DNA from 4 places in the Shewanella frigidimarina NCIMB 400 genome. Region 3 is predicted to be linked to each of the others. Evidence: predicted binding sites of a transcription regulator. Region 3 holds the regulator's gene; each other region holds the start of a gene.
What was found. Region 3 encodes sigma-54, which starts transcription at its own class of promoters, with help from an activator protein. Its sites were predicted from a motif close to GTTGGCACGNNNNTNGNNT; they were not measured.
Positions count from the first base shown of each region.

Region 1: fliE (flagellar hook-basal body complex protein FliE) is a predicted target of sigma-54. The motif match lies at 4,691-4,709, and genes of this name have one in related genera.
Region 2: SFRI_RS06120 (flagellar hook-length control protein FliK) is a predicted target of sigma-54. The motif match lies at 4,017-4,035, and genes of this name have one in related genera.
Region 4: dkgB (2,5-didehydrogluconate reductase DkgB) is a predicted target of sigma-54. The motif match lies at 3,883-3,901, and genes of this name have one in related genera.

Region 1 is NC_008345.1:1,386,750-1,395,206, forward strand. Features, by position in the region: gene SFRI_RS06075 (sigma-54 dependent transcriptional regulator) at 176-1,606, shown strand; gene SFRI_RS06080 (sensor histidine kinase) at 2,112-3,182, shown strand; gene SFRI_RS06085 (sigma-54-dependent transcriptional regulator) at 3,175-4,524, shown strand; gene fliE (flagellar hook-basal body complex protein FliE) at 4,765-5,106, shown strand; gene fliF (flagellar basal-body MS-ring/collar protein FliF) at 5,179-6,858, shown strand; gene fliG (flagellar motor switch protein FliG) at 6,851-7,906, shown strand; gene fliH (flagellar assembly protein FliH) at 8,061-8,457, shown strand, end outside.
Region 2 is NC_008345.1:1,395,530-1,401,933, reverse strand. Features, by position in the region: gene fliO (flagellar biosynthetic protein FliO) at 1-143, opposite strand, end outside; gene fliN (flagellar motor switch protein FliN) at 229-612, opposite strand; gene fliM (flagellar motor switch protein FliM) at 624-1,652, opposite strand; gene fliL (flagellar basal body-associated protein FliL) at 1,682-2,203, opposite strand; gene SFRI_RS06120 (flagellar hook-length control protein FliK) at 2,297-3,835, opposite strand; gene fliJ (flagellar export protein FliJ) at 4,140-4,586, opposite strand; gene fliI (flagellar protein export ATPase FliI) at 4,592-5,932, opposite strand; gene fliH (flagellar assembly protein FliH) at 5,913-6,404, opposite strand, start outside.
Region 3 is NC_008345.1:4,019,090-4,027,546, forward strand. Features, by position in the region: gene SFRI_RS17385 (calcium/sodium antiporter) at 1-362, shown strand, start outside; gene SFRI_RS17390 (KpsF/GutQ family sugar-phosphate isomerase) at 407-1,384, shown strand; gene kdsC (3-deoxy-manno-octulosonate-8-phosphatase KdsC) at 1,387-1,953, shown strand; gene lptC (LPS export ABC transporter periplasmic protein LptC) at 1,950-2,510, shown strand; gene lptA (lipopolysaccharide transport periplasmic protein LptA) at 2,497-3,078, shown strand; gene lptB (LPS export ABC transporter ATP-binding protein) at 3,075-3,806, shown strand; gene SFRI_RS17415 (RNA polymerase factor sigma-54) at 3,949-5,433, shown strand; gene hpf (ribosome hibernation promoting factor) at 5,459-5,746, shown strand; gene ptsN (PTS IIA-like nitrogen regulatory protein PtsN) at 5,749-6,192, shown strand; gene rapZ (RNase adapter RapZ) at 6,189-7,052, shown strand; gene SFRI_RS17435 (HPr family phosphocarrier protein) at 7,073-7,348, shown strand; gene mgtE (magnesium transporter) at 7,858-8,457, shown strand, end outside.
Region 4 is NC_008345.1:228,132-236,588, forward strand. Features, by position in the region: gene SFRI_RS01100 (DoxX family protein) at 1-332, opposite strand, end outside; gene SFRI_RS01105 (LysR family transcriptional regulator) at 479-1,372, shown strand; gene SFRI_RS01110 (MFS transporter) at 1,509-2,711, opposite strand; gene SFRI_RS01115 (LysR family transcriptional regulator) at 2,904-3,785, shown strand; gene dkgB (2,5-didehydrogluconate reductase DkgB) at 3,915-4,721, shown strand; gene SFRI_RS01125 (MerR family transcriptional regulator) at 4,974-5,420, shown strand; gene SFRI_RS01130 (heavy metal translocating P-type ATPase) at 5,420-7,660, shown strand; gene SFRI_RS01135 (cupredoxin domain-containing protein) at 7,670-8,020, shown strand; gene SFRI_RS01140 (DUF2937 family protein) at 8,215-8,457, shown strand, end outside.

The sequences.
Region 1 (8,457 bases), 2.2 Mb from region 3:
TGAGTTCGTTTTTCTTCACTGTATTTAGCGGATTAACGATCCTGTTTTAGGAATAATGCTAGAATAATGTCAGTGCTGTTTGTTTTTATGACGGCAATGTACTTTGGCTTATGTGGCGATATGCGGCATAATCATCCCGAATCAATACCTATAACAAGAGCTTTTGGCCTTCTGAATGATGCAAATAGAACAAAGAATTTTAATTGTCGGTACCCCATCAGAGCGCGTGACTCGTTTGTGCTGCATTTTCGAATTCCTAGGCGAGCAGTGTGAAATTGTCTCTAATGAATCTTTTTTAGCCCTGATCGAGCAATCTCGGTATCGCGCTGTTGTCATTGTTGATGAAAACATCAGCGTCGAGAGTATTAAAAACATAGCCGCTATAGTGCCTTGGCAACCGATGTTGTTATTAGGCGATACCGATATCAATTTATCCAACATGCTCGGAACAATTGAAGAGCCGATAAATTACCCGCAATTGACTGAACTGCTGCATTTTTGCCAAGTTTTTGGCCAAGCCAAGCGAGAACACACTTTAACCAGTGGCAACCAAACCAAACTATTCCGAAGCTTAGTCGGGCGCAGTGAAGGTATTGCTAAAGTCCGCCATTTGATTAACCAAGTATCAAGCTCTGATGCGACAGTATTAGTACTGGGTCAATCGGGGACCGGTAAAGAGGTTGTAGCGCGTAATATTCATTATTTATCTGAACGACGAGATGGACCGTTTATCCCGGTCAATTGTGGTGCGATTCCTGCTGAATTACTTGAAAGTGAATTGTTTGGCCATGAAAAAGGCTCTTTCACTGGGGCTATATCATCTCGTAAAGGCCGTTTTGAATTGGCTGAAGGTGGCACGCTCTTTTTAGATGAAATTGGTGATATGCCGCTGCAAATGCAAGTTAAGTTGTTACGTGTGTTGCAAGAAAAGGTATTTGAACGTGTTGGTGGCAGTAAAACAATTGCTACCGATGTGCGTATCGTTGCCGCAACGCATCGCGATCTTGAAACCATGATTGTAGATAACTCATTTCGAGAAGATTTATATTATCGACTCAATGTGTTCCCAATTGAGATGCCAGGATTAAGTGAGCGTCGTGACGATGTGCCGCTACTATTGCATGAATTAGTTAGCCGAGTATTTAATGAAGGCCGCGGTAAGGTTCGTTTCACTCAACGCGCCATCGAATCGTTAAAAGAACACCCTTGGTCTGGTAATGTGCGAGAGTTATCAAACTTGGTCGAGCGTTTAACGATCTTATTCCCTGGTGGATTAGTCGACGTTAATGATTTACCGCATAAGTACCGTTATATAGAGGTACCAGAATATTGCGTTGAAATCAGTGAAGAACAATTAGAGCGCGATGCTTTAGCTTCAATATTCAGTGATGAAGAGCCTGTTGAAATACCTGAAACGCGTTTCCCTAGTGAATTGCCGCCAGAAGGGGTTAATTTAAAAGATTTACTAGCGGAATTAGAAATTGACATGATCCGTCAAGCGCTTGAGCAGCAAGATAGTGTTGTAGCAAGAGCTGCTGAAATGTTGGGTATTCGTCGTACAACATTAGTCGAAAAAATGCGTAAATATGGTTTGAGTAAAGACTAGACCATTATCTGAATTTTGGATTTTATAAAAACACACCTTCAGGTGTGTTTTTTCGTTTTATCAGTAACTGAAAAATTAATGATCTCATGTTTCTAGTGCTTGAGATAATAGCTTGGCACTGCAAATGTTTTTAACTTTAGAAGTAATATATTGTTACCGCTAGATAGTATTGTGATTAAGTAGTTTTATTGTTAGCTGGCCGAATATTGGTTTTGCAAGATGTGGTAAGGCCAATGAACTAAACTCATAAGTATGTTGCTTTATCACTGGCTTAAAACACGGTCTGCCGATGCTTCTATTACTATAAGAAATTGCTTGGCACAGTAAATGCATTCAGCTAATCAAATGTTATTTTTTTGACGGAGCGACCATGTATTTAGCACGAGCGTTAACACATACAGATCATTCAGACTATGAGTTACCTGCGTCAGCTTCGTCTATCACTACAACTGATACAGAGGCGGAATCGCCAGCTATTGGGATTAATTCAGTTCAGCAGCGTAATGTGAACTTTGCTACCAACTTAGCAACTAACTTAGCCACTCCCGTTATCAGTACTTATTCTAGTAAGGCCGCCAATATGTCAAATCAAATGGCGCATATTCTTCAAGCCATGCCATCTGGTGTGGTGATCCTTGATGGTGACGGTGTGGTTACGTTAGCCAACCCAGTTGCAACCGAACTATTAGGACGACCTCTGCAGGGGGCTCGTTGGTTTGATATTATTCATCGCGCTTTTGCCCCACAAGATGATGACGGCCATGAAGTGTCGCTTAAAAATGGTCGACGAGTAAAATTGGCTATTACGCCATTAGCGCCTGAACCTGGGCAGTTGATTGTGTTAACCGATCTCACTGAAACGCGTTTATTGCAGAAAAACTTGTCTCATTTACAACGTTTATCGGCATTAGGCAAAATGGTGGCGACATTAGCACATCAGGTGCGCACCCCATTGTCTGCAGCTTTGCTGTATGCCTCTAATCTTGCTAGCCCTAAATTATCTGATTCTGCTAGGTCTAAGTTTCAATCTAAATTGGTCGACCGGCTTAATGAGCTAGAACGTCAAGTTAATGACATGTTGCTAATGGCAAGGGGACGTCAAGATGGGATGGCTGAATCAGTCTCAATGGATGAAATCATTAACCAAGTGATGGCTAGCTGCGAACCGATTGCAGATAAAAAGCACTGTCAGCTAGTTGTGGAAGATACTTCACATTCATTGATGCTTGCCAATGCGAATGCTCTCAGTTCTGCCGTTAATAATTTAGTGATGAATAGCATTGAAGCGGGCGCCACAAAAATAAAAGTCAGTGCCAGCGAAACACCAGATGGGCTATTGTTAGATGTCATCGATAATGGCAAAGGGCTCGAGCCGTCAATGCAACAACAAATTCTTGAACCCTTTTTTACCACTAAAAGCCAAGGTACTGGTTTAGGCTTAGCGGTTGTGCAGTCGGTAGTGCGTAACCATGGCGGACAAATTCAATTGTCGTGTAAGCCGGGTATGGGTTGCCATATTAGGTTGAGCTTTCCACACATGAACAAAGCAAGTGATCAGGAGGTGATGCGTGGCTGAAGCAAATATTTTATTAGTTGAAGATGATGCCGATTTACGCGAGGCATTGCTTGATACTCTCATGCTTGCCCATTATGACTGTGTCGATGTAGGTAGCGCTGAAGAGGCCATTCTGGCCTTGAAAGCAAACCATTTTGATATGGTGATTAGCGATGTGCAGATGGACGGTATTGGTGGTATCGGGTTGTTGGGTTATTTACAACAGCATCAACCTAAACTGCCAGTATTGTTAATGACCGCTTATGCCACTATTAACAGTGCTGTGAATGCGATGAAATTAGGTGCAGTGGATTATTTGGCTAAACCGTTTGCGCCTGAAGTGTTATTGAATCAGGTGTCACGTTATTTACCTTTAAAACAAAATCATGATAAACCCGTGGTCGCAGATGAGAAAAGTTTAGCGCTGTTGTCGCTGGCTCAGCGGGTAGCAGTATCTGATGCATCGGTAATGATTATGGGTCCTAGTGGCTCAGGTAAAGAAGTGTTAGCGCGCTATATTCACCAACATAGTCAACGCCATGACCAACCATTTATTGCGATTAACTGCGCTGCAATCCCAGAAAACATGTTAGAAGCCACTTTATTTGGTTACGAGAAAGGTGCATTTACTGGCGCTTATCAAGCCTGCCCAGGTAAGTTTGAACAAGCCCAAGGCGGCACTATATTACTTGATGAAATATCTGAGATGGAACTTGGCTTACAAGCTAAATTGCTCAGGGTATTACAAGAGCGCGAAGTAGAGCGTTTAGGTGGCCGCAAAACCATTAAACTTGATGTGCGAGTGTTGGCAACCTCAAACAGAGATTTAAAAGCCATGGCGACCTCTGGTGAGTTTAGGGAAGATTTATACTACCGAATTAATGTGTTTCCGTTAACGTGGCCAGCGCTGCATCAGCGTCCTGCTGATATATTACCGCTTGCACGGCATTTGCTGATTAAACATGCTAAAGCATTTAATATGGCTTCTGTGCCTAAGCTTGATGATGCTGCCACTCGGCGTTTATTGACTCATCGATGGCCTGGTAACGTGCGCGAGTTAGATAATGTTATTCAACGAGCGCTAATATTACGGGTTAATGATGATATTGGTGTCAATGACATTATTTTAGATTGTGCCGATGTGAGTTTAGTTGCAACTGAATGTGTTGATGCGGATAAGCCAGCCGAAGTTGACGGTTTAGGTGACGAACTAAAAGCCCAAGAACATGTCATTATTTTAGAAACTCTAAATCAATGTCAGGGCAGTCGGAAAATGGTCGCTGAAAAACTCGGTATAAGCGCCCGTACGCTACGTTATAAAATGGCCAAAATGCGTGATATGGGTATTCAATTACCTGCTTAACGTAAATGCCGTCAACTAATTGTTAGTTAACGTTATGATTTTATAGCCTAATAAGGCTATTGTTTATCGTTCATCTACGCAAAAGTAACCTGTTTTATTTAATGGAGAGGTTACTTTTGCTTGTGCTACCCCCCCTGTTATCGACTAATCTTCCACTAATTGTAATACTGGCACCTAAATTGCTTTAACTCTTTATCAGTTATTGTTGTCGTCAAAAAGTCGACGAAAGGGAGTTACATCATGCAGATTAGCGCAAATCCATTAATGCAAGAAATGCAATCGCTTCGCGGCGAAATAGCCCCTTCTATTGGTTCATCTATTCGTCCCAACCTTACCCAGCAAGTGAATAACACCACCGGTGCTGATTTTAGTCAGTTACTGTCTCAAGCAGTGGGAAGCGTCAATGAGCTACAACAATCATCGGCAAATTTAGCGACTCGTTTAGACATGGGCGACACCACGGTGACCTTGTCTGATACCGTTATTGCGCGTGAGAAAGCTGGCGTTGCCTTTGAGGCCACAGTGCAAGTACGTAATAAGCTTGTCGATGCTTATAAAGAAATTATGAGTATGCCTGTTTAGTCGCAGACTGTTTTTGAGCACTAAATAACATAACAACATTAGATATAGCAGGTACGTATTGTGAGCACAGACATTATGGTAGGTTCGGGTTCAACAGCCGATGGCGGTGTCCAACAAGAGAACAAATCTGGACTTCTTGGTGGCGTTGGTGGTGCAGATATGATGCGTCAAGTCATCATGATTCTGGCACTAGCGATATGCCTTGCTTTGGCTGTTTTTGTGATGATGTGGGCCCAAGAGCCTGATTATCGCCCACTTGGGAAAATGGAAACAGCTGAGATGATCCTAGTCTTAGATGTGCTTGATAAAAACCAAATCGATTATCAAATAAACGTCGACGTGGTAAAAGTGCCTGAAGACAAATATCAAGAAGTGAAATTACTGCTCAGCCGTGCAGGTGTTCAAAGTAGTACTCAAGCAAATGATTACTTAAACCAAGATAGTGGTTTTGGTGTCAGTCAGCGTATGGAACAAGCGCGCTTAAAACAAAGCCAAGAACAAAACCTAGCCAGAGCCATTGAAGAATTAAAAAGTATTAGTCGTGCGAAAGTGATATTAGCGTTACCAAAAGAAAATGTTTTTGCCCGTAATGCATCTAAACCCAGTGCCACAGTAGTAGTCAATGTACGTCGTGGTGGCTTGGGCCAAGAAGAGATTGATGCCATTGTTGATATCGTAGGCTCAGCAGTTCAAGGGCTTGAACCTGCTCGTGTTACGGTAACTGATTCAAATGGGCGTTTACTCAATTCCGGTAGTCAAGATGGTGCGTCCTCTAGAGCACGTCGTGAGCAAGAGCTCGTACAACAGCAAGAGGCTGAATACCGTAAGAAAATCGAGTCAATCTTGATGCCAATTTTAGGCCCTGAGAATTTTACTTCTCAAGTCGATGTGAATATGAACTTTACCGCAGTAGAGCAAACGGCGAAGCGTTTCTCACCTGATTTGCCGGCGATTCGTAGTGAAATGATCATTGAGAGAAATTCGTCTGGTCAAAACTCTGGCGGTATTCCTGGTGCGCTAAGTAATCAACCACCAATGGAATCTGATATTCCGCAAGTGGCAGGTGAAGCGACAGCTTCAACCATGTCTGGTGACTCTTCAAAAGAAGCCACGCGTAATTATGAATTAGACACTACCATCAGCCATACTCGCCAACAAATTGGGGTGGTTCGTCGTGTAAGCGTGTCAGTTGCGATTAACTTTAAACCCGGCCAAGTAGATGAAAATGGTGTGGTTGCTCGGGTACCGAGAACAGAACAAGAGTTAACTAATATTCGTCGTTTATTAGAAGGCGCGGTAGGTTTTAGTACTCAGCGTGGTGATGCGCTGGAAGTGGTAACCGTTCCGTTTATGGATCAGTTAATTGAAGCGTTACCTGAGCCAGATATGTGGGAGGAGCCTTGGTTTTGGCGTGCGATTAAATTGGCATTAGGCGCAATTGTTATTTTAGTGCTCATTCTAGCTGTAGTGAGACCTATGCTTAAGAAGCTAACCAATCCCAATGGAATCAACATGCCTGACGATATTCGTCCTGGACATGAGTTAGCTGAAATTGAAGATCAATATGCCGCAGATACCTTAGGTATGCTTAATACCAAAGAGGCGGAATACAGTTATGCCGATGACGGGTCAATTCAAATACCTAATTTGCATAAAGATGATGATATGATTAAAGCAATTAGAGCGTTAGTGGCAAATGAGCCTGAACTTTCCACTCAAGTGATTAAAAACTGGTTACAAGACAATGGCTAATGAAAAAAAAGATAAAGCAGCTAAAGCTGAGAAAGCAACAGGATTTGATCCCGATTTAGTGACAGGTGTTGAAAAGACTGCAATTTTACTGCTTAGCTTGAGTGAAGCTGATGCGGCGTCAATTTTAAAACACTTAGAGCCTAAGCAAGTGCAAAAAGTGGGTATGGCGATGGCAGCCATGGAAGACTTTGGTCAAGAAAAGGTCATTGGTGTTCACCAACTATTTTTAGACGATATTCAAAAGTTCTCTTCTATTGGTTTTAACAGTGAAGAATTCGTTCGTAAAGCGTTAACTGCAGCATTGGGTGAAGATAAAGCCGGTAATTTGATTGAACAAATTATCATGGGCAGCGGAGCAAAAGGTCTTGATTCATTAAAATGGATGGATGCACGTCAAGTGGCCACCATTATTCAAAATGAACATCCGCAGATTCAAACGATTGTATTGTCGTATTTAGAACCCGATCAAGCTGCTGAGATTTTTAGTCAATTTCCTGAAAATACCCGTTTAGATTTGATGATGCGTATTGCCAACCTTGAAGAAGTTCAGCCAGCGGCATTGCAAGAATTAAACGACATTATGGAAAAACAATTTGCCGGTCAAGGCGGTGCGCAAGCGGCTAAAATGGGCGGCCTAAAAGCGGCTGCTAATATCATGAACTACCTCGACACTGGTGTTGAGAGTCAAATCATGGAAACCATGCGTGAGTCAGATGAAGAAATGGCGCAACAAATTCAAGACATGATGTTTGTGTTTGAAAACCTCATTGATGTTGATGACCGTGGCATTCAGGCCTTGTTACGAGAAGTGCAGCAAGATGTACTGATGAAAGCACTCAAAGGGGCTGATGAAGCCTTGAAAGAGAAAATTCTGGGTAATATGTCTAAACGTGCAGCAGAATTGCTTCGTGACGACCTAGAAGCCATGGGACCAATACGTATTAGCGAAGTTGAAGTCGCACAAAAAGAAATTCTGTCTATTGCCCGTCGACTCAGTGACAGCGGTGAGATAATGCTAGGCGGCGGCGGTGGTGACGAGTTCTTGTAACCACTCCCATATTCATTAATGTGACAGTAATGGCGGGTATTTCTATTTGGATATCCGTCAGCTATCTGTATTATTAGGTCGTACACCTAATACCGTTGCTACGGTTATTATTTTTGTTTTGAGCCAATGTTTTTAACAACACAAGTGATGAATTATGCCTGAATCAAAATCGCCTAAAGATGCACTCAATACGGATAGCGAGTATGAATTTAGTCATTGGCAATTACCTGATATTACCAAAGATAGTAGCCTAGAACCTTCAAATTTGTTCGGTCAGTTTTCTGAAGCCCACACGCCTACTCCTGTTACTGGGGCCGAGAAGTCTATGGCGCCACCGACTATGGCGCAAATTGAAGACATCCGCGCTGCAGCTGAGCAAGAAGGATTTGAACAGGGTAAGCAAGAAGGTCATCAACAAGGATTAGAGCAAGGGCGTTTAGAAGGACTGGAGCAAGGTCATCAACAAGGGTTTACTCAAGGCGAGCAACAAGGATTAGAAGCTGGGCAAATTAAAGCCAATGAGCTTATTGCACAACTTAACCACATTATTT
Region 2 (6,404 bases), 2.2 Mb from region 3:
AATCCACCAACCATGTTGGCCAAAGTTGCCACATTGGACACTTCAACAGGGTGAGCAGAGGTATTTTTAGCTAGAGTGCTAGACACTTCAGGGACGCTTAACGCCTCACTCATAATGCTCAGCATTAGTATTATATTCGCCACTGCTATTCCTTGTTTGTGCAACCAATCAAGCAAACTTCAGCACGTGCTAATATTTGCTATATTATTGTTTATAATATAATTTTAGTTATTTTAGTTTTTTAATACGTTCTGTTTGGCTAATAACATCCGTTAGACGGATACCAAATTTGTCATTCACTACCACTACCTCACCATGAGCAATTAAGGTTCCATTAACCATAACGTCTAAAGGCTCACCAGCTACACGGTCAAGTTCGACCACCGAACCTTGGTTGAGCTGGAGTAAATTACGGATGCTAATAAAACTACGACCCACTTCCATGGAAATCGTTACCGGAATATCTAGAATACCGTCTAACTTGGCTGCTTCTTCTTTCGTGATCGGTCTAGAGTCATCGACTAACTCATCAAGTTCGACATGTTCTGCTTCTTCTAAAGCTTGCTCTGCCATTGCTGCAGCCCAGTCATCGCCTGTATCTTCTGTGCTCATTCTACTTCACCTTATAAATCTGAAATATCACGCGACTTGCCTTTGCGAGTCACTAATTGCATCTCTGTTTTAACCGTTTCTGGCCGCGGAATTTTCTCACTGATTTTTAATGCTAAATTATCGCGCGATTTCCCCATTTTACAACGATAAGTCGGCAAACCTTCAATTCGCATCATAATGTGTTCTGGTAAATCTATCGGAATAATATCCCCTGCTTTAAACCCCATAACATCACGTAATGTCACTTCATGTTCAACAACATTGACATCAAAACCGACCTGCACATCCATGATTTCATCACGTAATGCTTGCGACCAGCGCATATCAGTATCTTGTTTATCACTTTGAACACCGGCATCGAGTAATTCACGAATAGGCTCAATCATCGAATACGGCATGGTAATATGGAAATCACCGCCGCCGCCATCAACTTCGATATGGAACGAATTAATCACTACCACTTCGGTCGGGCTGACAATATTCGCCATTGCAGGATTCACTTCAGAGTCGAGGTACTCAAACTCCACATCCATTACCGGTGCCCATGCTTCTTTATAATCTTCAAAAATAATTTTAAGCAACAACTGCACAATACGGCGCTCTGTTGGTGTAAATTCACGGCCTTCAATTTTGGCATGAAACCGGCCATCACCACCAAAGAAATTGTCTACCAGAATAAAGACTAATCGTGCTTCCATGGTGATTAATGCAGTGCCCTTAAGTGGGCTGAAACGCACCATATTTAAACTGGTTGGCACAAATAAAGTATGCACATACTCGCCAAACTTCAGCATTTGTACGCCATTGATCGACACTTCGGCTGCGCGGCGCATCATGTTAAACATACTGATGCGTAGATGCCGTGCAAATCGCTCATTTACGATTTCAAGCGTGGGCATACGGCCACGCACAATTCGATCTTGAGAAGAGAAATCATATGAACGCGCATCAGCGCTGTCCTCTTCTATTTCATCATCATCTACATCATCAACACCATGCAATAGCGCATCAATTTCATCTTGGCTTAATAAATCACTCACATCATCGCCTTAGCAGTTAATGCTTTTGGTTATTGCATTACAAAGCCAGTAAACAGGACTTTTTCAACAACTTTCTTGCCTGTTATTGGTTGCAGCGTATTTTGAACATTGAGTAACGCTAACTGACGTAACTCATCTTTACCGGCTTGGGTACTGAGTTTTTGTACGTCTGCAGCACTAAAAGTAGTTAATAATGCATCTTCAATCAATGGAATATGTTTTTGTGTCAATACACTATCATCACCGCGCACCATTAATTGAACTTTTATTTCAACCAGTCTAGCTCGATCGACACCCGGCAAATTAAATAGGAAAGGTCTCGGCATGCCGACATAATTAGCTTCTTCCATCGACATAGGTTTGGCATCTATAGATGTCTCTGTTTCTGTCTGAGAGTCAGTATTTTCAGGTTCATCAGAGCCCATAAAAAACCACACGCCTCCCCCTATAAGCAAAGCCAACACCAAACCAATACCACCAAAGATGACTAATTTTTTGCTTTTTTTACCGCCTTCAGAGGCTTCATTCAATTCTAATTCTTGTTCAGGCATTCTGGTTCCTAATCAACATTGTGATTAACATTAAAACGTAGCTAAGTAGTCAGCTTCTATTGAAAAGTCATATTATTGCTATAGGTTACCTGCTTAAGCATAATAATCTATAGCTGAATGTAAACTCCTTGATGGATTTGTCATCAAGCTGACCTCTTGTGCTGAAATTTCGTCCAACTGACTGTCTCCCCCACCTTGATTAGGTGATTGTTCATGCGGTTGTTCACTACCACCATCACCTTGGGACACTTGGCTGTCTGTCAGTTGTAATCCTTCTTGAGCCAGCATATCGCGTAATCGAGGCATCGCTTGTTCAACGATATCGCGGGTTTGCGACTGCGCTACATGAAACTGTACCTGAGTTTGATCACCTTGAATCTGAATTTTAACCGTTAAATGTCCAAGCTCTGGCGGATCAAGACGAATTTCAGCTTGTTGGATACCATTACTGACCATGGTTATTAACTGCTGTTTCATTACCGGAGAAAAACGCTGGATCATCTCTTGCATCTGAGCACCAGGTTCTCCTTGTGGTCTTAACGATAGCTGAAATTGTGGAACATCACTTTTATGAACTGAGGTAAAGCTACTCTGATTTTGTAACGCCTTGCTGTCAGTGTCACCGATGTCAGCCAGTGTATCTAATCCAAAACTAGTTTGATTTACAGCGGTTGAAGGATCACCGGAGGCGCGTTTTGTCGCTAAGGAATCTAAGACCACCGAAAAGTCAGCTTTTGCTAGCATTTTGGCATTATCAGTGTCTAATTTGATGTTGCCATCAATACGAGTTTTGTCGCCTAAAATGGTATCAGGATCAATTGTCATCGCCGACGTAACTTCAGTTAACGCTGCTGAACTGCTAACTCCAGAATGTAAAGCTACAGTTTGATCGACTTTAGCGGCTGCTGAATTCAGGTTTGTCGCACTTACTTGACCTTGAACAGCCACACTTGTGGCAACAGACTTATCAAATTGGCTCTGTTCTTCACTATTAAGCACGCTATCGGATTGTTGGCTATTAAGCGTGCTAGAAGACAATTCATCACTGCTAGTCATAACCGTTGCTTGTAAATTGAAGTCACTAAGTAATTTGCTTAACTCTTGATTGTCTAGAGCTTGAATATCTTGTATAGATAAATCGGCAAATGCCATTAAGTTGTCGAGGTCTTCTGGACTAAGCTGAGAAAGAACATCTTTAATAGAAGAAACATCAGCTTCAAGTTCAATAAGATCACTATCAAGATCCACATCTGCAGTGTTACTTTCAGGTTCTGTGGAAACGGCTGCGTCAAAATAAACGTCAGATTTATCGACATGCGGCAATTCATTTCCGCCAGAGGAATGACGTTTATTAAATGAATCGGCCATATTAAGTTGAGCAAAAATCAATTCCGCATCTGCATTTTCTTCGGTAGAAAACTCGTTTGCTAACGCAACACTGGTTTTGTCAACGTCTGTATCAATTGACACCTGCGCTGTATTACCACTACGCCGTATAACAAGATCGGATTCACTCGCCTGATTGAAAGCAGATAAGAATGATGTATTTTCAACATCTTGTACATTTCCCTTCGTACTCACATCGGCAGATTTACTGCTACTGCCAAGTAAGATATTGCTCATCTGCTGCATAATCTGCTCCACTCAATCAAACAAGGTTAAGTTATTGGTCGTCTAATAAATAGCTCTGTATTTAAACCTTATGCGTCATATAACGGTTTATTTCGCTATATCAATAAGGTCATTGTGAAAACCTCATAAAGAGTTATTCACTGTCGCTTCGCTGACGATTTTTATTTCAATCATTGTTATTAAGCAATTTAAATGCCAATACGCATTGGCTGAATAAGATTTCAGTGATTAAACATACAAAAAAAGTAACGAAAAAGTTAAGCGTAAACGATATTAGGATTAGAGAGTCATTTGACTGGTAGGGCTATTTAAGATTTCGACGAAAATATTGCTGCATAGCAAATTCATCCGACATTTTTTGTTCGCGTTTAGCTTCTATTACCATCGCTTTAGTTGCTTTTTGGCTTAATAGCATTTCTACCGCTTTGCGTTTTTGTTGTTTTTCTTGCCAATGAATTTGACGATAACCCACCTGTTTTTCGGCATCTTTAACAGCGGCAACTTGCTGGGTGATTGCACTATCTACTTGGCGAATAAATTGATGAAATTGATGGTATTGGTTAGCACGTAATGTAGTACCAGTGTGCCCTTCCATCTGTTTCATATAATCTAAACGATAGTTATTTAGTGCATCCAACTGGCCCTGGCGTTTTTGTTTTTCAAATTGCGCAGACTTAAGCTGTAATGCCGCTTGATCTTCTGCGGCGGTGGCTAACTTCAAAACCGTCAATAGTGGGTCAGTTCGAGTCATTGATATTATCCCTGACACTGTGCGGCAATTTGAGTCAACATGACTCGGCTTTCTTCAAACGTCATCGGTTCTTTAAATCCCTGCCGCAAAAAAGCATTCATTGCAGGTTGTAAACGTATGGCATTATCAATTCTAGGATCGCTGCCTTGCGAGTACGCGCCAATTGAAATCAGATCGCGATTTTGTTGATACAGTGAATACATCTGTTTAACTTTACGCATCGCTTCTAAGTGTTCTTCACTAATCACCATCGGCGCGACACGGCTAATCGATGCTTCCACATCAATAGCGGGATAATGACCCGAATCAGCAAGCTGACGAGATAATACAATGTGGCCATCTAAAATTGCTCGAGAAGCATCGGCAATAGGATCTTGCTGGTCATCACCTTCGGTTAATACCGTATAAAAAGCGGTAATTGAACCTTGTCCGGCACCACCGTTACCCGCTCGCTCAACCAGACGCGGTAATTTAGCGAATACCGAAGGTGGATAGCCTTTGGTGGCAGGTGGCTCGCCTACAGCAAGAGCGACTTCTCGTTGTGCTTGTGCGTAACGCGTTAAACTGTCCATCAGCAATAGTACATCGTAACCTAAATCTCTAAAATACTCAGCGATACGAGTGGACGTTTCACAGGCTCGTAAGCGCATTAACGGAGAAGTATCCGCAGGTGCAGCCACAACGACTGAGCGCGCACGACCTTCTTTACCTAAAATGTCTTCAATAAACTCTTTAACTTCACGGCCACGCTCGCCCACTAACCCCACCACAATAATGTCGGCTTTCGATCCTCGTGTCATCATGCCAAGCAGCACACTTTTACCCACACCGGAACCAGCAAACAAGCCCATTCGCTGCCCTTTACCAACCGTTAACATCGAGTTAATAGCACGAACGCCAACATCTAACGGTTCAGTAATCGCTCGTCGAGATAATGGATTAATATAAGGACCATGACGTGATGCATGTTGATCTGTATTAAGCGGGCCTAAACCATCTAACGGAACGCCGCTACCGTCTAATACTCTGCCTAATAATGATAAACCTACATTTAATCCTGATTGTTCGCCTAAAGGTTTTACACGAGCGCCAGGCAATACACCTCTAAGCTCTTCAATAGGCATTAAATAAAGTAACTTGTCATCAAAACCGACAACCTCAGCAACCAGTTCACCAACCATTGTTTCAATAGAGCATAAACTACCAACCGGTGCGCGGCACCCAGTCGCTTCAAGCGTTAAACCAACAACCCTAACTAACTGACCGCTTGCAACTGGTCGCAGTGGTAACACGTGTTTATGATGTACCGCAAATTTGTTCAGTAGTTTATGTTGACGAGTGCTCATCGGTATTTCCTTGAGATAGGTCTTTCGTCTGTTGCTGAGCATCAGCCACTTTATCAGCTATTGAGGTGTCAGCTTGTGCATTTGTATTGAGAGGCGCACTTGTATCGAGAGGCGTGCTTGTATCGAGAGTTACACCTCCATCAGAATCAACAACATCAGAGTCTTCAGCATCGATTGACGCTGCCGAAGAAGTATCAATTTGTTGAACTAACGGTTCTGCAACCTTATCAGCGCCCATCTCTGCGCCAAGTTCTTCAACATCACCTTGGCCAATCTCGTCCCTATCGGTGTTTTCTGTGCTATCGGTTCTACCTGCAAGCTCAGCGGCTTGCTGATGTTCACTCAAATTATCGACAGATGTGGTTTGATATTGTGGATGAGTTGATTTTTGCTGCTGGACATTTTTTGCTAACTGATTCGATTGAGCGTCTAATTCACTAAACACTTGGCTAATACGCTGTTCTACACGTAA
Region 3 (8,457 bases):
TTTATGGGTTGTCAGATCTTGTGATTGGCTTAACCATTATCGCAGTAGGAACCAGCTTACCTGAATTAGCGGCTTGTATTGCTGGAGTCATAAAAAAAGAACACGACCTCGTCATTGGTAATATTGTTGGGTCTAACTTATTTAACATTCTTGCGGTACTGGCACTACCAGGATTGATTTCTCCTGGTGAAATAGATGCTTCAGCCAGTGGAAGAGATTTCTATATGGTATTAGGCACCAGTGCAGCATTAGCCGTTTTAGTATTATCCAGTGGCGCTAAGCAACAACTTACTCGCTGGCATGGCGCACTATTATTAATCACCTTTATTGCGTACCAAATTGTTGTATTTCAGTCGCATTAGATTGGAGCATAAAGGTAAAGTATTAAGCTAACAGAGAGAGTCGTATGGTAAATCACACTCAATTTCGTCAATGGGGCCGTAAAGTCATTGATATAGAAAAAGCTGCCTTAGATAATTTATATCAATATGTAGACTCGGTTGAATTTGACCAAGCATGTCAATTGATCATGCAGTGCAAAGGTAAAGTGATTGTCATGGGAATGGGCAAATCTGGCCATATTGGTAACAAAATATCCGCGACCTTTGCCAGTACTGGCACACCGGCATTTTTTGTTCATCCAGGAGAAGCCAGTCATGGCGATTTGGGCGCATTAGCCAAAAATGACATTGTACTCGCCATTTCCAACTCTGGTGAGTCAAGCGAAATACTAACGTTAATGCCTGTTATCCAACGCATGGGTGTACCTGTGATTGCTGTAACTGGCAAACCAGACTCTAATATGGCACGTTTATCCAAAATCCATTTATGCATTCAAGTGCAAGAAGAAGCATGTCCATTAGGATTAGCCCCCACCTCCAGCACCACAGCTACATTGGCTATGGGCGATGCATTAGCCATTGCTTTATTACAAGCAAAAGGTTTTACTCGTGATGACTTTGCCTTATCACACCCAGGTGGCTCTCTTGGAAGAAAATTATTACTAAAAGTCGATGATGTCATGCATCAAGGCGATGATTTACCGATCGTCAATGATGATATTTGTATTACTGACGCACTTTATGAAATATCTAAAAAAGGCCTTGGCATGACGGCTGTAGTCGACCATGCCAGTAAACTCGTAGGCATTTTTACCGATGGCGATTTACGCCGGGTTATTGATGCAGACGTGAACCTTCGAACCACTTCTATTGCTCACGTAATGACTAAAAACTGTGTTACCAGCCCTGCTGGTATTTTAGCAGCACAAGCACTGCAAATCATGGATGAAAAGAGCATCAACGGACTGATAGTCGTTAATGAAAAACATCAACCGATCGGAGCATTAAACATGCTCGATATGGTTAAAGCTGGAGTCATTTAATCATGTCAGAATCAACTTCGTTTCACCAAGGATTTTACGGCCCTGTCAGTAATGACATATGGCAGCGAGCTCAAAAAATCAAACTGTTAATCTGTGATGTCGATGGGGTATTTTCAGATGGACGTATTTACCTCAGTAATGCAGGTGAAGAACTCAAAGCGTTCCACACTCGTGACGGTTATGGTGTTCGTTCTTTGCTTACCAGTGGTGTTCATGTTGCCGTGATAACAGGACGTAAATCTAAGATTGTTGAGAACCGCATGACAGCATTAGGTGTCACACATATTTATCAAGGTATTGATAATAAATTTGAGCCTTTTGAGCAATTATTGTCTCTTTATAATGTGACTCCAGATGAAGTGGCTTACATTGGCGATGACATGGTAGACCTACCCGTAATGAAAGCCGTAGGGCTAGCTGTTTGTGTCGGTGATGGTCATCCGTTTGTCAAACAACAGTGCCATATGACAACCACTCTTAACGGTGGCCATGGCGCACTGCGTGAACTCACCGATTTATTACTCTTAAGCCAAGATAAGTTTGCCAGTGCTCATGGTATGAGTATATGAGTAGAGTTTCGCTAGGTATTATTGCTTTTTTTGGGCTTGCTTTTATATTGTACTGGCAAGCACAAATAAAACGCAGTGAAATGGATGCGGTGCAAATACGCGGTATTGAGCGCCCCGATTTTGTTGCAGATAACCTACGCACGACAGAATTCAATCAACTAGGTTTTGTCGAAAGTCGAGTCAGCGCGGAGCACATGGAGCATTACGCTTCAAGCGACATCACTCACTTTACCAAACCTATCTACCTCATTTTCCCTGAAAATGGTAAAGCACAATGGCAATTAAGTGCAGACCGTGGGCAATTGAATAAAAATACCAGCAAAGTCACATTAGAAAATAATGTTATTATTGATGCCATTGATATAGAAGAACCTCTACAGTCACTGAGTACCCAAGCCATTACGGTGGATTTAACCACTATGATAGGCACCTCACAAGAGATGGTGTACATCAAAGGTAAAGGGTTTATTATTCAAGGTTTAGGCTTGCATGCCGACTTGAATTCGCAAAAATTATCGCTACTTAGCCAGGTAGAAGGAACATATGAGCCACATTAATCGTCTCCACACTCGCGCCAATGTTGTGTTACTAAGTAGCATACTTTGCATATTGAGTTTGCCAGCCACAGCGAAACAAGGTGATCTGAAACAAGAATTGAAAATCGCTTCCGCCAGTCAGTCTGCCGACATTAAGAACAATCAAATTGTTTTTAATGGTCCGGTGACAATTGTCCAAGGCACGATTAATATCAATGCAGATCAGTTACGGGCGTTTACCCCTGAAAACAGCACCAGCAAGAGATTAATTGCTACTGGCACCCCTGCTACATTTTCACAAGAATTAGATGACGGTAAAATTGGTACTGCAAGTGCTAACGAAATTAGCTATGACCTTGCCACCACTACACTCACATTGACTGGCAACGCCAAATTGGATCAATCTGGTAGCCAGGTTACCGGTAATAAAATCAAGTACAACATCAGTGCTCAAGAGCTGATTGCCGAAAGTACTGGTACAGGACAAGATCGGGTAATCACCATCATTCAACCAGAGAATTTCCAAGACGAGTCGGCGCCAAAGCAAAAGCTCCCTAAAATCCCTGTTAACAAGCAGATCAAACCATGACCCAAATTACCTTAACCGCTGAAAATCTAGCAAAAAGCTATAAAGCTCGTCAGGTTGTTAAAGATGTGAGCTTAACGGTTAAAACCGGCCAAATTGTCGGTCTTTTAGGCCCTAATGGTGCAGGTAAAACAACCACCTTTTATATGGTTGTCGGCTTAGTAAAAAGCGATAAAGGTCGGATATTAATTGACGATGACGACCTTACTGCCGATCCAATGCATTTGCGCGCCCGCAAAGGTATAGGTTACTTACCACAAGAAGCCAGTATTTTCCGCAAGCTTACCGTTTACGACAACATAATGGCCGTACTGCAAACTCGCAAAGAGCTCAGTACAGACCAACGTATTGAGCAACTTGAGCATCTACTCGAAGAATTCCACATTACTCACATACGCGACAGCCAAGGCATGTCGTTATCGGGTGGCGAACGTCGTCGAGTTGAAATTGCGCGCGCTTTAGCTGCTAATCCAAAATTTATTTTGCTTGATGAGCCTTTTGCTGGTGTTGATCCTATTTCGGTCATCGACATTAAAAAAATCATCCAACAACTTAAAAATCGGGGTTTAGGGGTATTAATTACCGACCATAACGTACGTGAAACGCTAGACGTTTGTGAGCGGGCCTATATCGTTAGCCAGGGTAATTTAATCGCCGAAGGCACACCTGATGAGATATTAAGTAATCAACAAGTTCGTGCTGTGTACTTAGGTGAACAATTCAAGCTATAGTTACTTTACTGGCCTTTAGTCTAGCTAACTCATTTCATTGAACGATACCTAAACAACGTTAAATGTCATTGATGTATATGGCAATCCATTACAGTTTCGAGATTGTCATTTTTATTGAAAATCATCTAGGGATAAGCGGTAAATGAAAGCGTCACTCCAACTTAAAATGGGTCAACACTTAACCATGACCCCACAATTGCAGCAAGCCATTCGCTTACTGCAATTATCGTCATTGGAGCTACAGCAGGAAATCCAACAAGCATTAGATTCAAATCCATTGCTTGAAATAGAAGATGAGTTTTCTGAAGCAAAAGACTCCTTAAAGGAAAATCGCGACCAAGCGGATACCGACTTTAGTGACAACAGCATTGTTAATGTCGAAAAAGATACTTCCACTGTCGACATTGCAGAATCCATGACCAAAGAAACCATGGATGATTTAGCCATGGATACCACATGGGACGAAGTGTACACAGCCTCACCAATGTCAGGTTCAGGCAGTGCGAGCATGCGCGATGACGACATGCCCTTTCAAGGTGAAACGACCGAAGGTTTGTACGAACATTTAGAATGGCAAAAAAATCTTACCCCATTTTCAGACACTGATCTCGCCATTGCCACCGCCATTATTGATGCCATAGATGAACGCGGTTATTTAACCCAAAGTACCGAAGATATTCTTGAAGCCATGGGTGATGAAAATGTGGAACTTGATGAAGTTGAAGCGGTATTAAAACGCGTTCAACACTTTGACCCTGTTGGTGTTGCTGCACGTGATTTAAGTGAATGTCTATTTATTCAATTAGCACAATTCTCTAACGACACACCACATATCGATAATGCTCGTTTGTTAATTAAAGGCTATTTAGATTTAATTGCTGGCCGTGATTTCAGATTATTGATGCGTAAAACAAAACTAAAAGAAAATGAATTACGTGACGCAATCACTCTAATTCAGACACTCAATCCTCGTCCTGGTTTATTAATTACCCCAATGGATGATGAATACGTTATTCCCGATGTCACTGTATTAAAGAAAAATGGTCGCTGGGTTGTAGAGTTAAACCCAGACAACATGCCTAAAATTGGTGTTAATCAGCAATACGCGGCCATGGCTAGAGGCAGTAAAAACCCGTCGGATAGTCAATTTATTCGAGGCCATCTGCAAGAGGCTAAATGGTTTATTAAAAGTATTGAAAGTCGCAACGATACTTTACTTAAAGTGGCAAATTGCATTGTACAATTTCAGCAAGGCTTTTTTGAATATGGCGAAGAAGCCATGAAGCCTATGGTGCTCAATGATATTGCGGAAGCAGTAGAGATGCACGAATCGACCATTTCACGAGTCACCACACAAAAATATATGCACACCCCACGAGGGTTGTTTGAACTAAAATACTTCTTCTCTAGCCATGTCAGTACTGACGATGGCGGGGAATGCTCATCTACAGCCATTCGTGCTTTTATCAAAAAGCTGGTTGCCGCAGAAAACCAGAAAAAACCACTGAGCGACAGTAAAATGGCTCAGCTTCTGGCAGAACAGGGCATAAACGTTGCGCGTCGTACGATTGCAAAATACCGTGAAGCAATGATGATCCCGCCCTCAAACCAACGTAAGAGTTTATAACCTACTAGGCAATGGAGGATTTTTTATGCAAATAAGTCTGACTGGACATCATGTCGAAATCACAGAATCTTTACGTGAATACGTCCAAGGTAAATTTTCAAAGCTTGAACGGCACTTCGATCAGATCCATAATGTACACGTTGTGCTCAATGTAGAAAAATTACAACAAAAAGCAGAAGCTAAAATCAACGTTAATGGCGCAGAGATTTTCGCAATGTCAGAAAATACTGATATGTATGCTGCAATAGACGCCCTGATCGATAAACTCGACCGTCAGGTAATTAAACACAAAGAGAAGAATACAAAACACTAACGATGGAACTTTGTACCATTCTGCAGCCGGAATGCACTACCTGTGCCACACCGGGCAGTAAGAAAAAAGTACTGGAACTCATCAGCAATTTAGTCGCTGCCCAGTACCCAACCCTGTCTTCGCAAGAGGTTTTTGAAAGCCTGTTAGCGAGAGAGAAAATGGGTAGCACAGGTATAGGAAATGGCATTGCGATACCTCATGGTCGATTAACGACCATCGATCACCCTATCGCGATATTTATTAAATGTGAAGAAGCCATTGCCTTTGATGCAATCGATAAACAGCCCGTGGATCTTTTATTTGCTTTGTTAGTACCTGCCGACCAGTGCCAACAACATTTAGGCACGTTATCAAGCATGGCCCAAAAGTTAAGCGATAAGCAAATATTGAAACAGCTTCGCAAAACTCACGACGCAACAGAACTTTATCAGGTTATTACTGCATGAAACTTGTCATAGTATCGGGACGTTCGGGCTCAGGAAAATCCGTTGCCCTGAGAGTATTAGAAGACCTAGGATATTATTGTGTTGATAATTTGCCTTTACCACTTATTGGCACATTATTAGCCCAGCTTAAGGGTAGCAATGATTTGGTTGCGATTAGTGTTGATGTTCGTAACATTGCAGAACAAGGTAAAGTGCTTCAAGACCAATTGGCACTACTTGAGAATGACACTGAAATTATCAGCTTCTTTTTAAATTCCAATGACAAAGTATTGCTTAAACGTTACAGCGAAACACGTCGATTACACCCATTATCTAAAAATCATATTTCACTACAAGAAGCGATCAAATTAGAAGGCCGTTTACTCGAACCGATCGCAAAAATTGTTGATCACTACATCGACACTTCTGCACTAAATATCTACGAATTAAGCGACCAAGTTAGGCAAATATTATTAGGCAGTGTTGATAAAGAGTTAGTGATTAACTTTGAATCTTTTGGTTTTAAACACGGAATGCCGACAGAAGCTGACTTTATGTTTGATGTACGCTTTTTACCTAACCCGCACTGGGAAATTGAGCTGCGTCCATTTACGGGTTTAGACGAACCCGTACAAGAGTTTTTAGGGCGTCAGCCATTAGTGAATAAGTTTATTTGGCAAATTGAAAATCTATTTGAAACTTGGATGCCACATCTAGAACGTAATAATCGCAGTTACCTTACCATCGCGATTGGTTGTACTGGTGGTCAGCACCGTTCGGTATATATTGCAGATCAATTAGCTAAACGGTTTAGACAAGGTAGTAAACACACGGTTAATGCTCGCCACAGAGAGTTAAATATCAGTGATACTAATAACTAAGTGAGCATAGGATCGCGTCAATGATCAAACTTGAACGCCAAGTGACCATTTCAAATAAATTGGGATTACATGCCCGTGCAGCAACAAAACTCGCAGTATTAGCTGCGGATTTTGATGCTAACATCACCTTAACTCAAGGTGAAAAAAATGCCAGCGCTGCAAGTGTGCTGGGGTTATTAATGCTTGAAAGTGGTATTGGTAAAATGATTACTGTTACTGCTCAAGGCCCTGATGCTGAAGTGGCATTAAACGCAGTGTGTGATCTCATTAATGCTAAATTTGATGAATCTTGTTAATTTTTAATCGAATTAAATTTATAAATAGCCTGTAATTTGTGAATAGCTGCAGTTACTCATGTTTTAAATAACCGTTATCCTTATTGCATGCGGTCTCTATATGGCTAGGCCATACTAACCAAACTGTCACGACATTGATGATCACCAATAGACATCAGTCCCTCAAAAATATTAGCCCTTAGGTTTATCTCATGCAGTTGATGCCAATCTCATTAGTATCATTCCATTCTGCAGGAGTTTAGCGTTTAACATGATAAAGACAGAGCCGCTTCTAGCAACGGATCCAGTGTAATTCTGCTTCCGTGAAGTGGTACGTCTATAGTATGTAAAGCAGCATTGGCTGCTGCAGAATTTCACCGCAGAAGTATTTAAGTATTCTCTTTCTGCATTTCATCGTCTTACGTAAAGACAGCTATTTCTGCATTTATACGCCTTGAACTGTACAACCTGAGAAACCCAGAATAATTACATACTGAATAATATAAGTATGACGAATAGGAAGTAGATATATGGGTAAAGAGTACCTAGACAATGAGATAACAGAGCAACGTCTCAATCAACTGGTTCAAGCGCTAGACAGCGGCCTGTTTGTTCACGCCCGTAACATGCTACATACCATGTCACCTAACGATGTCGCCCTTATTCTCGAATCATCACCGCCCAAAAATCGTCAGGTGCTATGGCAACTTATTGATCAACAATATGCTGGTGAAATTCTTGATGAGTTAGGCGAAGAACTTAAAGACTCCCTAATTAGCAGCATGACCCCAGAGAAGCTTGCCCAGGCCACAATAGGCATGGATACAGATGATCTCGCCTATATTCTTCGTAGTTTACCCGATGATGTTTACAAGAAAGTACTCAAATCAATGCGAAGCCAAGACAGAGATAGAGTAGAGCAAGCATTGCGTTACCCGGATGATACTGCCGGCAGTATCATGAATACCGATACCGTCACCCTACGGCCAGATGTCAATATCGAAGTGGTATTACGCTATTTACGACAACGGGGACATTTACCCGATACAACGGATACGTTATATGTCGTTGACCGCCAAGATCATGTTTTAGGCGGGGTAAGATTAGCCGATTTACTCACATGCGATCCA
Region 4 (8,457 bases), 1.1 Mb from region 3:
GCCATAAATAAACCGTTGCTGATATGTACACTAGCAATGGCGATAATCATGGTGAATGCTAATAAAACTGCGGCAGGACGAGTCAGCAAGCCTAGTAGAATGAACAGTCCGCCAACCAATTCAGCGCTACCGGCTAAGAAAGCCATTAACACGCCAGGTTCGATGCCAATTGATGCCATCCATTGTCCTGTACCTTCAAGGCCATAACCGCCAAACCAACCAAATAGTTTTTGGCCGCCGTGAGCCATAAAAATAATCCCAACAGGTAAGCGTAATGCCAATGTGCTGAAACCTGCAGTAGAATTTGTGATGCGTTTAACGAGTGCTTTCATGGTATGTATCCTCAATAAATTTAAACATTGTTTGTTTTGTCGTGAGCCTTTCTCACTGGTTGATAAGAAGTATATTGAGACTTGATTGAATAAAAAATCGGAATAAACTGACGTAAAGATTCAAATTATTTGAATACGGAGGAATGATGCAAAATCCGATCACTATCGACGCATTACGCGCCTTAGATGCAATTGAACGTAAGGGCAGTTTTGCTGCTGCAGCAGCATCGTTATATCGAGTGCCATCAGCACTGACTTACACCATCAAAAAACTTGAAGATGATATGGGTACGGCGTTATTTGACCGTACAAAGCAAAAAGCACAACTGACACCCGCAGGTAAAATTGTATTAGAGCAAGGACGGCAGATTTTGTTAGCCACCAATCGGTTGGTTGATTCAGTGCAGCAATTAGAATCTGGCTGGGAAACCGAAATACGGTTATCACGCGACACGGTTATCCCTCAGGGGGTATTGTTTCAATTAATTGAACAATTTAATCAGCTAGAACATTCGGTCGACATTAGTGTCGATGTTGAAGCCGTCGGTGGTGGTTGGGATGCATTACATAGCCGACGCGCCGATATTGTGATTGGTGCATCTGGCGAGTTACCAAGAGGTGTATTTCAAACCCATAAAATAGGCGAGATTGAATTTGTGTTTGCGGTTGCGCCACATCATCCATTGGCGTTTGTTGATGGCATATTAGAAGCCGACAAATTAACAGATTATGCTTCGGTTGTGGTTGCTGATACATCACAACTTTTACCCACTCGAAGCAGCGGTATGTTCAACAGTAAGCAGGTAATTAGGGTCAACACCATGGAAACTAAAATAGCGGCACAGCGACAAGGTTTGGGGATTGGTTTTTTACCTAGGCACATGGTGCAATGTTATTTTGATAGTGGCGAATTGATTGAAAAATCCTGTTCAATTCCAAGACCAAATCAAAGTTTGTACATTGCTTGGCATAAAGATCATCAAGGCCGTGCATTTGACTGGTTTGTGGACCATTTACCTAAAGCCGACTGGGGTTTATAACATCTGAATGTGAGCACAATGATAGCGACCAATGTGAGATCGCAGATACGAGCTCACATTGGTGCTTATTGATCCCATCGTGATATTGAATATCAGCGTTGATGTCGTTGTTTAACTATTTTTTTTAACTATTCTTTTAACTACTTGCTTGAATACTCACTTGAGCATTCTTGCTAGCGTTAGTTTTCTTGTCTAGTGAGCCACTGAAACGTGTTAATGCTAGGGCAATAACCACAATCACCGCACCAACCCAAGGTGTATGCATTAGGCCAGCGTTAGCCACAATCAGCCCGCCACCCCAAGACCCAAGTGCAATACCGACATTAAAAGCGGCAATATTTAATCCTGAAGCCACATCAACGGCGTCGGGTGTGTACTTCTGTGCAAGTGAAACTACGTAAACTTGTAGCCCTGGTACATTACCAAATGCAAACGCGCCCCAGACCAAAATGGTGATCACAGCGGCAATAGGGTTAACCGCAGTAAAGTTAAATATCACTAATATGGTCGCAAGACCGCTGAAAATAATACTTAACGCTTTAATTGGGCCCATTTTATCGGCCATTTTTCCGCCCCAAATATTACCAATAGCGACCGATACCCCGTACACCAACATGATTAAGCCAATAGATTGAGATTCAAAACCAGACACTTGCTCTAAAATGGGGGCTAAAAAAGTAAAGGCCGTAAATGTGCCGCCATAACCTAATGCGGTAATAGCATAGACCAGTAATAACCGTGGTTGAGTGAGTACTTTTAATTGCGATGATAATTTTGCCGCGGGTGGCTGAGGTAAATTATTAGGAACCAACAAGCTACTGCCAATCAAGGCTACAAATCCAAGAATTGCGACAGTTAAAAAAGTGGCTTGCCAGCCAAAGGTCTGGCCAATATAGGTGCCCAAAGGGACGCCTGTCACTAAGGCGACGGTTAACCCCGTAAACATAATGGCAATCGCACTGGCGGCTTTTTCTTTGGGTACTAACCCAGTGGCAATGGTTGAGCCAATAGAGAAAAACACTCCGTGGGCTAACCCAGTGATAATGCGTGCAGCGATTAAGGTTTCGTAACCGGGCGCTTGCCAAGCCAATAGATTACCCGCAACAAATAAACTCATTACCGCCAGCAATACGTGTTTGCGATTCCATTTACCGGTTAATGCGGTGAGTACTGGTGCGCCAATGGCGACACCTAATGCGTAAAGACTGACCAATAAGCCAGCCGATGGTAATGATACGTTAAGGTCTTGTGCCATTGTGGGGATTAATCCCACAATGACAAATTCGGTGGTTCCAATAGCAAAGGCGCTAAGCGTCAATGCGAGTAAAGCTAACGGCATAATGTGTTCCTCTTAGGTTGTCGCTAGGATTTACCGTCGCGATAAATGTGTCAGTCAGTTGATGGGCGTCATTATTGATTAGATATATGTTGTTAAAAACAGTATGTTTAGCAAATGACTTTTGCTATAAATGCAATAAACAATGATGTTAGAGCGACTCTTTAGATCGACACAGCACAAGATGAGGTATGCATGCTTACGCGTTCAGATGATTTAGATATATTGCTGATGGTGGTCGACAGCGGCGGGTTTTCTGCAGCGGCCGATGCACTCAATATTCAGGTTGCACGAGTGTCACGCGCGGTAAGTAAAATAGAGCAACAGCTCGGGGTCACCATTCTCAATCGCACCACTCGGCGTGTTGAGTTAACCGATGAAGGCCGCCAATTTGTTGAATCTGTTCGGGGTGGATTACAACAATTACAACGCGCAGAAGATGAACTCGTACGTCGTGGTGAACTACCGCAAGGACGTTTGCGTGTGGACGCGGCAAGTCCGTTTGTGTTTCATCAATTAGTGCCTTTGATGAAAGACTTTCGCGCCGCTTATCCAGACATTGAATTAGCATTGACCTCGAACGAGGGCTATGTCGATTTACTTGAAAAGCGTACCGATGTGGCCATTAGAATCGGTAAGCTGGCAGACTCAACCTTGCATGCTCGACCATTAGGTAAAAGTGCCTTACATATTGTTGCCTCCGCTGAGTATTTAGCGCGTAGAGGTGTGCCACAAAAAGTATCTGATTTGGCTTGCCACGAGTTACTTGGGTTTACCGAACCTAAAATATTGAATCACTGGCCGCTAAAAGGTTGCGATGTTATTACCCCTACCATCAGCACCAGCAATGGAGAAACCTTGCGTCAACTAGCACTGGCAGGTAATGGCATTGCGTGTCTTTCAAGTTTTATGATTAATGATGATCTCGCGGCGGGTCGGTTAGTGCCCATACTTCAGTCGGAGAAGTTTACTCACATAGAACGTGAACAAGTGAATGCGGTGTATTACAAATCGTCTATTGTGGCGCGACGTATTTCTGCATTTATTGAGTTTATTCAACCAAGATTAACCTTATAACTAAGGGCTCAATTTAATCGTGTGTAGATATTTGCAGTTTGAGCAAAACAGATTTGCTTGGTTGACGGTTTATTTCTGTTGTTAGTTGGCGCACAGTGTTGGTTCAGATACCGTTTTTAGGAAGACAATATGACCACTATTCCATTGTTAGGCACAGGTACCTTCAGACTTAAAGATCAACTGGCATTTGATTCAGTGTTAATGGCGCTAAAGCAGGGTTCTCGCCACATTGATACCGCTCAGATTTACGCCAATGAGAAACAAGTTGGTGATGCAATTAACGCATCGGGTATCGCAAGAGCTGATATTTTCCTCACCACTAAGGTGTGGACAGATCGCTTTGCCCACGACCAACTGATTCAAAGCGTGCATGACAGCTTGGCTTTATTGCAAACCGACTATGTGGATTTGTTACTGATACATTGGCCCTTACGTGATGATTCTGTACCCATGCGAGAGTATTTGCTGGCATTAAAAGAAGTGCAAGGTGCTGGTTTGGCGAAGCACATTGGCGTGTCTAATTTCACTATTGCCCAGGTGACACAAGCGATTGAGATTTTAGGTGCAGACGCAATATTTACCAATCAGGTTGAAGTACATCCATATTTGCAAAATAATCGACTGGTCAAATTCTGTCAGCAGCACAATATTATGGTTACAGGTTATATGCCGTTTGCCTATGGTGCGGTATTAACTGATGACACTATTGTCGCGATTGCGAAAAAGCATCAAATGACACCCGCTCAAGCGGTATTAGTGTGGATGCGTCAAAAAGGTTATGTGACCATTCCATCGTCAACTAAGCTGGTAAATGTGCAAGCTAATATGGCCTCATTAGCGTTATCGCTTCCGTCTGAAGACATGGCGGCGATCAATAAATTAGATCGAAATCATCGTGTAGCTGCGCCAGATTTTAGCCCTGATTGGGATCAATAATCTATCAGCGAATGAGCCATTAGCGAACGTGCCAATGGCTTAAGTGGCCAGGGAGTTCGCACTCAGTTTTAGATGATTTGTATAGCAAGTATCCACGCCAACATGAGTGATCATATTGGCGTTTTTTATTTTCAGGGTTGCTAGCTGCTTGACATGGGTGTAAGACATAGGTTTACAGTCGTTGCATATGCTCAGTAGATTTATTTATGTAGATCTTATTTTTCAATAAAGTTGTTACCCCAAGGAGTGATTATGCAAGTCAGTGAACTCGCGACGTTATTGGGTGTTACCACAGACACAATTCGTTTTTACACCCGAATCGGCCTGCTCGCCCCAACAAAATCGCCTAGCAATGGTTATAAATTTTATCGTGACAAAGAAGTGTCGCGGATGCGATTTATTATGAGTGCCAGAAACTTAGGTTTTTCGGTGGATGAAATTAAAGTGATTTTTTCCAAAACGGATCACGGTGAAAGCGCTTGTACCATGGTGAAGCAGCTTATTAGCCAAAAGTTGGCCGAAACTGAAATACTATTCAATGAAACCCTAAAATTACGTAATAAGCTGACTCAAGCCGTAAGTGAGTGGGAAAATCTGCCAGCGTTGGCGCCTACAGGTGCCATGATTTGTCACTTGATTGAGGGATTTGATCCAAACCATGAAACCCCTTGTCAGGCTAGTGATAAGGAGTCTTTGTGATGAATACCCAAACAACAACACAATTATTGATAGAGGGTGCAGGTTGTGCCAGCTGTGTTGGCAAAATTGAGAAAGCCCTTAAAACAGTCGCGCAAGTAGAGCAGGCTGAAATGAACTTTGCTGATCGCAGTGTGATGGTCACCGGAGAGGTTGACGTTGCTCGTTTACTTGATGCTGTTGAGCAAGCCGGTTACCACGCAATTGTGATTAACGATCAAGGTGGTGCAGATGCCATTGATGAGAAAGAACAGGCCGATGCTGCCTACTATAAAAGCTTAATCAAACACACAGTCGTTGCATTAGCAGTGGGTATTCCACTGATGATCTATGGTTTATTGATTGGTGACATGACCGTTACCAGCCCAATGCAACAGCTGGTTTGGGGCGCAATTGGTGTGCTCACCTTAGGGATAATGTTTGTCTCGGGTAAGCATTTTTATACTGGCGCTTGGAAGTCATTTATTAATCATAGCGCCAATATGGATACCTTAATCGCCTTAGGTACCGGAACCGCCTGGGTTTATTCTATGGTCGTGGTGCTTGCGCCAGATTTATTGCCACAAATGGCGCGCCATGTTTATTTTGAAGCAACCGCGATGATCATTGGTTTAATCAACCTTGGACTTGCGTTAGAGGTTAAAGCGCGCGGTAAAACCTCGGCAGCCATTAAACGTCTTATTGGGTTACAAGCTAAAACGGCTAGGGTGATCCGCAATGGTAAAGCGGTCGATATCGATATTGCTCTGGTGCAATTAAACGATAAAGTCAGTGTTCGTCCAGGTGAAAAAATTCCTGTTGATGGTGTGGTCGTTGAAGGCAGCAGCTTTATTGATGAGTCGATGCTGACGGGTGAACCTATTCCGGTTGAAAAAGGCATTAACGATGACGTAGTCGCGGGCACATTAAATAAGCTAGGTTCACTTACCTTCACCACTACCCGAGTCGGTAAAGATACCGCCTTGGCGCATATTATTACTATGGTTAAGCGGGCACAAAATTCCAAACCGCCCATTGGCCGTATGGCAGATGTGATTTCGGGCTATTTTGTTCCCGCTATGATGATTATTGCCATTATTAGCGCCATGGTATGGCTCAATTTTGGTCCAGAACCGTCAATGGGATACGCCATCGTGTCGGCGATGACAATTTTAATCATCGCTTGTCCGTGTGCGTTAGGGTTAGCAACACCCATGTCGGTGATGGTGGGCGTAGGTAAAGCCGCTGAATCTGGCGTGCTTATTCGTAATGGTGAAGCCCTGCAAACGGCATCGACCATTACCACCATGATTTTAGATAAAACCGGCACGATTACCGAAGGCGCGCCAAAAATCACCGATATCATAGTGGTCAATGGTCGCGAACAAGAGCACGTATTGCAACTGGCGGCAAGTATTGAGCAACATTCTGAGCATCCACTTGCACAGGCCGTAGTTCAAGCCGCTGCGGATAAGGGATTAGCGTTATTCAATGTTGAACAGTTTACTGCAATAGCTGGTTTTGGGGTTCAAGCCCAATATCAATCAACACAGTTGTTATTTGGTAATGAAAAACTAATGCGCGAAAAAGGCATTGCCTTAAGCGATTATCAACAACAAGCACAAGCATTAGCAGCAGAAGCCAAAACGCCAATGTATTTTGCTATCGACGGTGAACTCGCAGCAGTGATTGCAGTGGCTGACCCGATTAAAGCAGACTCTGTTGCCGCCATCGCAAGGCTTAAAAATAGTGGCATTAAGGTCATTATGCTTACCGGCGATAACCATGCAACAGCCGCAGCAGTGGCGGCCAAAGTGGGCGTTGATGACTTTTTTGCCGATGTATTACCACAAGATAAAGCCAATAAAGTGGCCGAATTACAAGCCTTAGGTGAGGTTGTGGGTATGACCGGCGATGGCATTAATGATGCTCCAGCGTTGGCTCTGGCTAATGTCGGCTTTGCCATAGGCACCGGAACAGACGTGGCGATTGAAAGTGCCGATATAACGCTAATGCGAGGATCGCTACACGGTTTGGCAGATGCCATCGCGGTGAGTAAAGCGACGTTAGGCAACATTAGGCAAAATCTGGTTGGTGCGTTTATTTACAATATGGCGGGTATTCCGCTCGCTGCAGGGGTGTTATTTCCGGTATTTGGCGTATTGCTTAACCCAGTAGTTGCCGGTGCTGCAATGGCATTTTCATCATTAACCGTGGTGACCAATGCCAACCGTTTACGCTTTTTTACCCCTCAACAACACTAGGAGTGAATGATGCTATTAATTAACTTATTTTGTGTGGCATTGATTGCCCTTATCGTTTGGTGGTTTTGGTTATATAAACCCAAAGCCACCACTCATCAAGCAACAAACGCTATTGTGGTAAAAGACGGCGTTTACTCTCCGGCAAGGATAACTGTGCCGGCCAATACAGCGACACAATTAACCTTTTTACGACAGGACAAAGCCGGTTGCTCTGCCAGTTTGTTATTTCCTGACTTAGACATTAGCGAAGAGCTGCCTCTGGACAAATCTGTGGTTATTTCGCTGCCAGCGCTAGCCAAAGGAGAGTATCCGTTTCATTGCCAAATGCAGATGTACAAAGGGGTATTACTAGTTGAGTAATCCTAAATAGCAGCAATGCTAAGCAGGTATCACTCTTACCTTGATGCTTGTCGCTAGGCACATAAACTTTCAAAAAAGCCACACAATTACGTAAGTTAACATCTGTTTATTCAAGATGCTTACTTGCGTAATTGGTGATATTCTGACGATTCATTTACTACTGATTTTTCGATGACATCATGATACGACGTTTAATGGATTACTTTCGCTTAGTGTTGTTTATTTGTGGTGTCTTGATTGGTATTCAAGTCCCTGCGTTTGTCGAACAATACGGCCAACGACTTGAAGCTCATCAGCTTGAAGCTAAGCTCAGTTTGGCAGAATTTCAGCGTGATGCGGACCGTTTTTTTGCTGGAGACATCAGTAAACTTATCCGCCACTATCAACAAAATAACGATCCGGTTTTTAGTGCTGGTGGTGAAAGTATTGAGTCAATA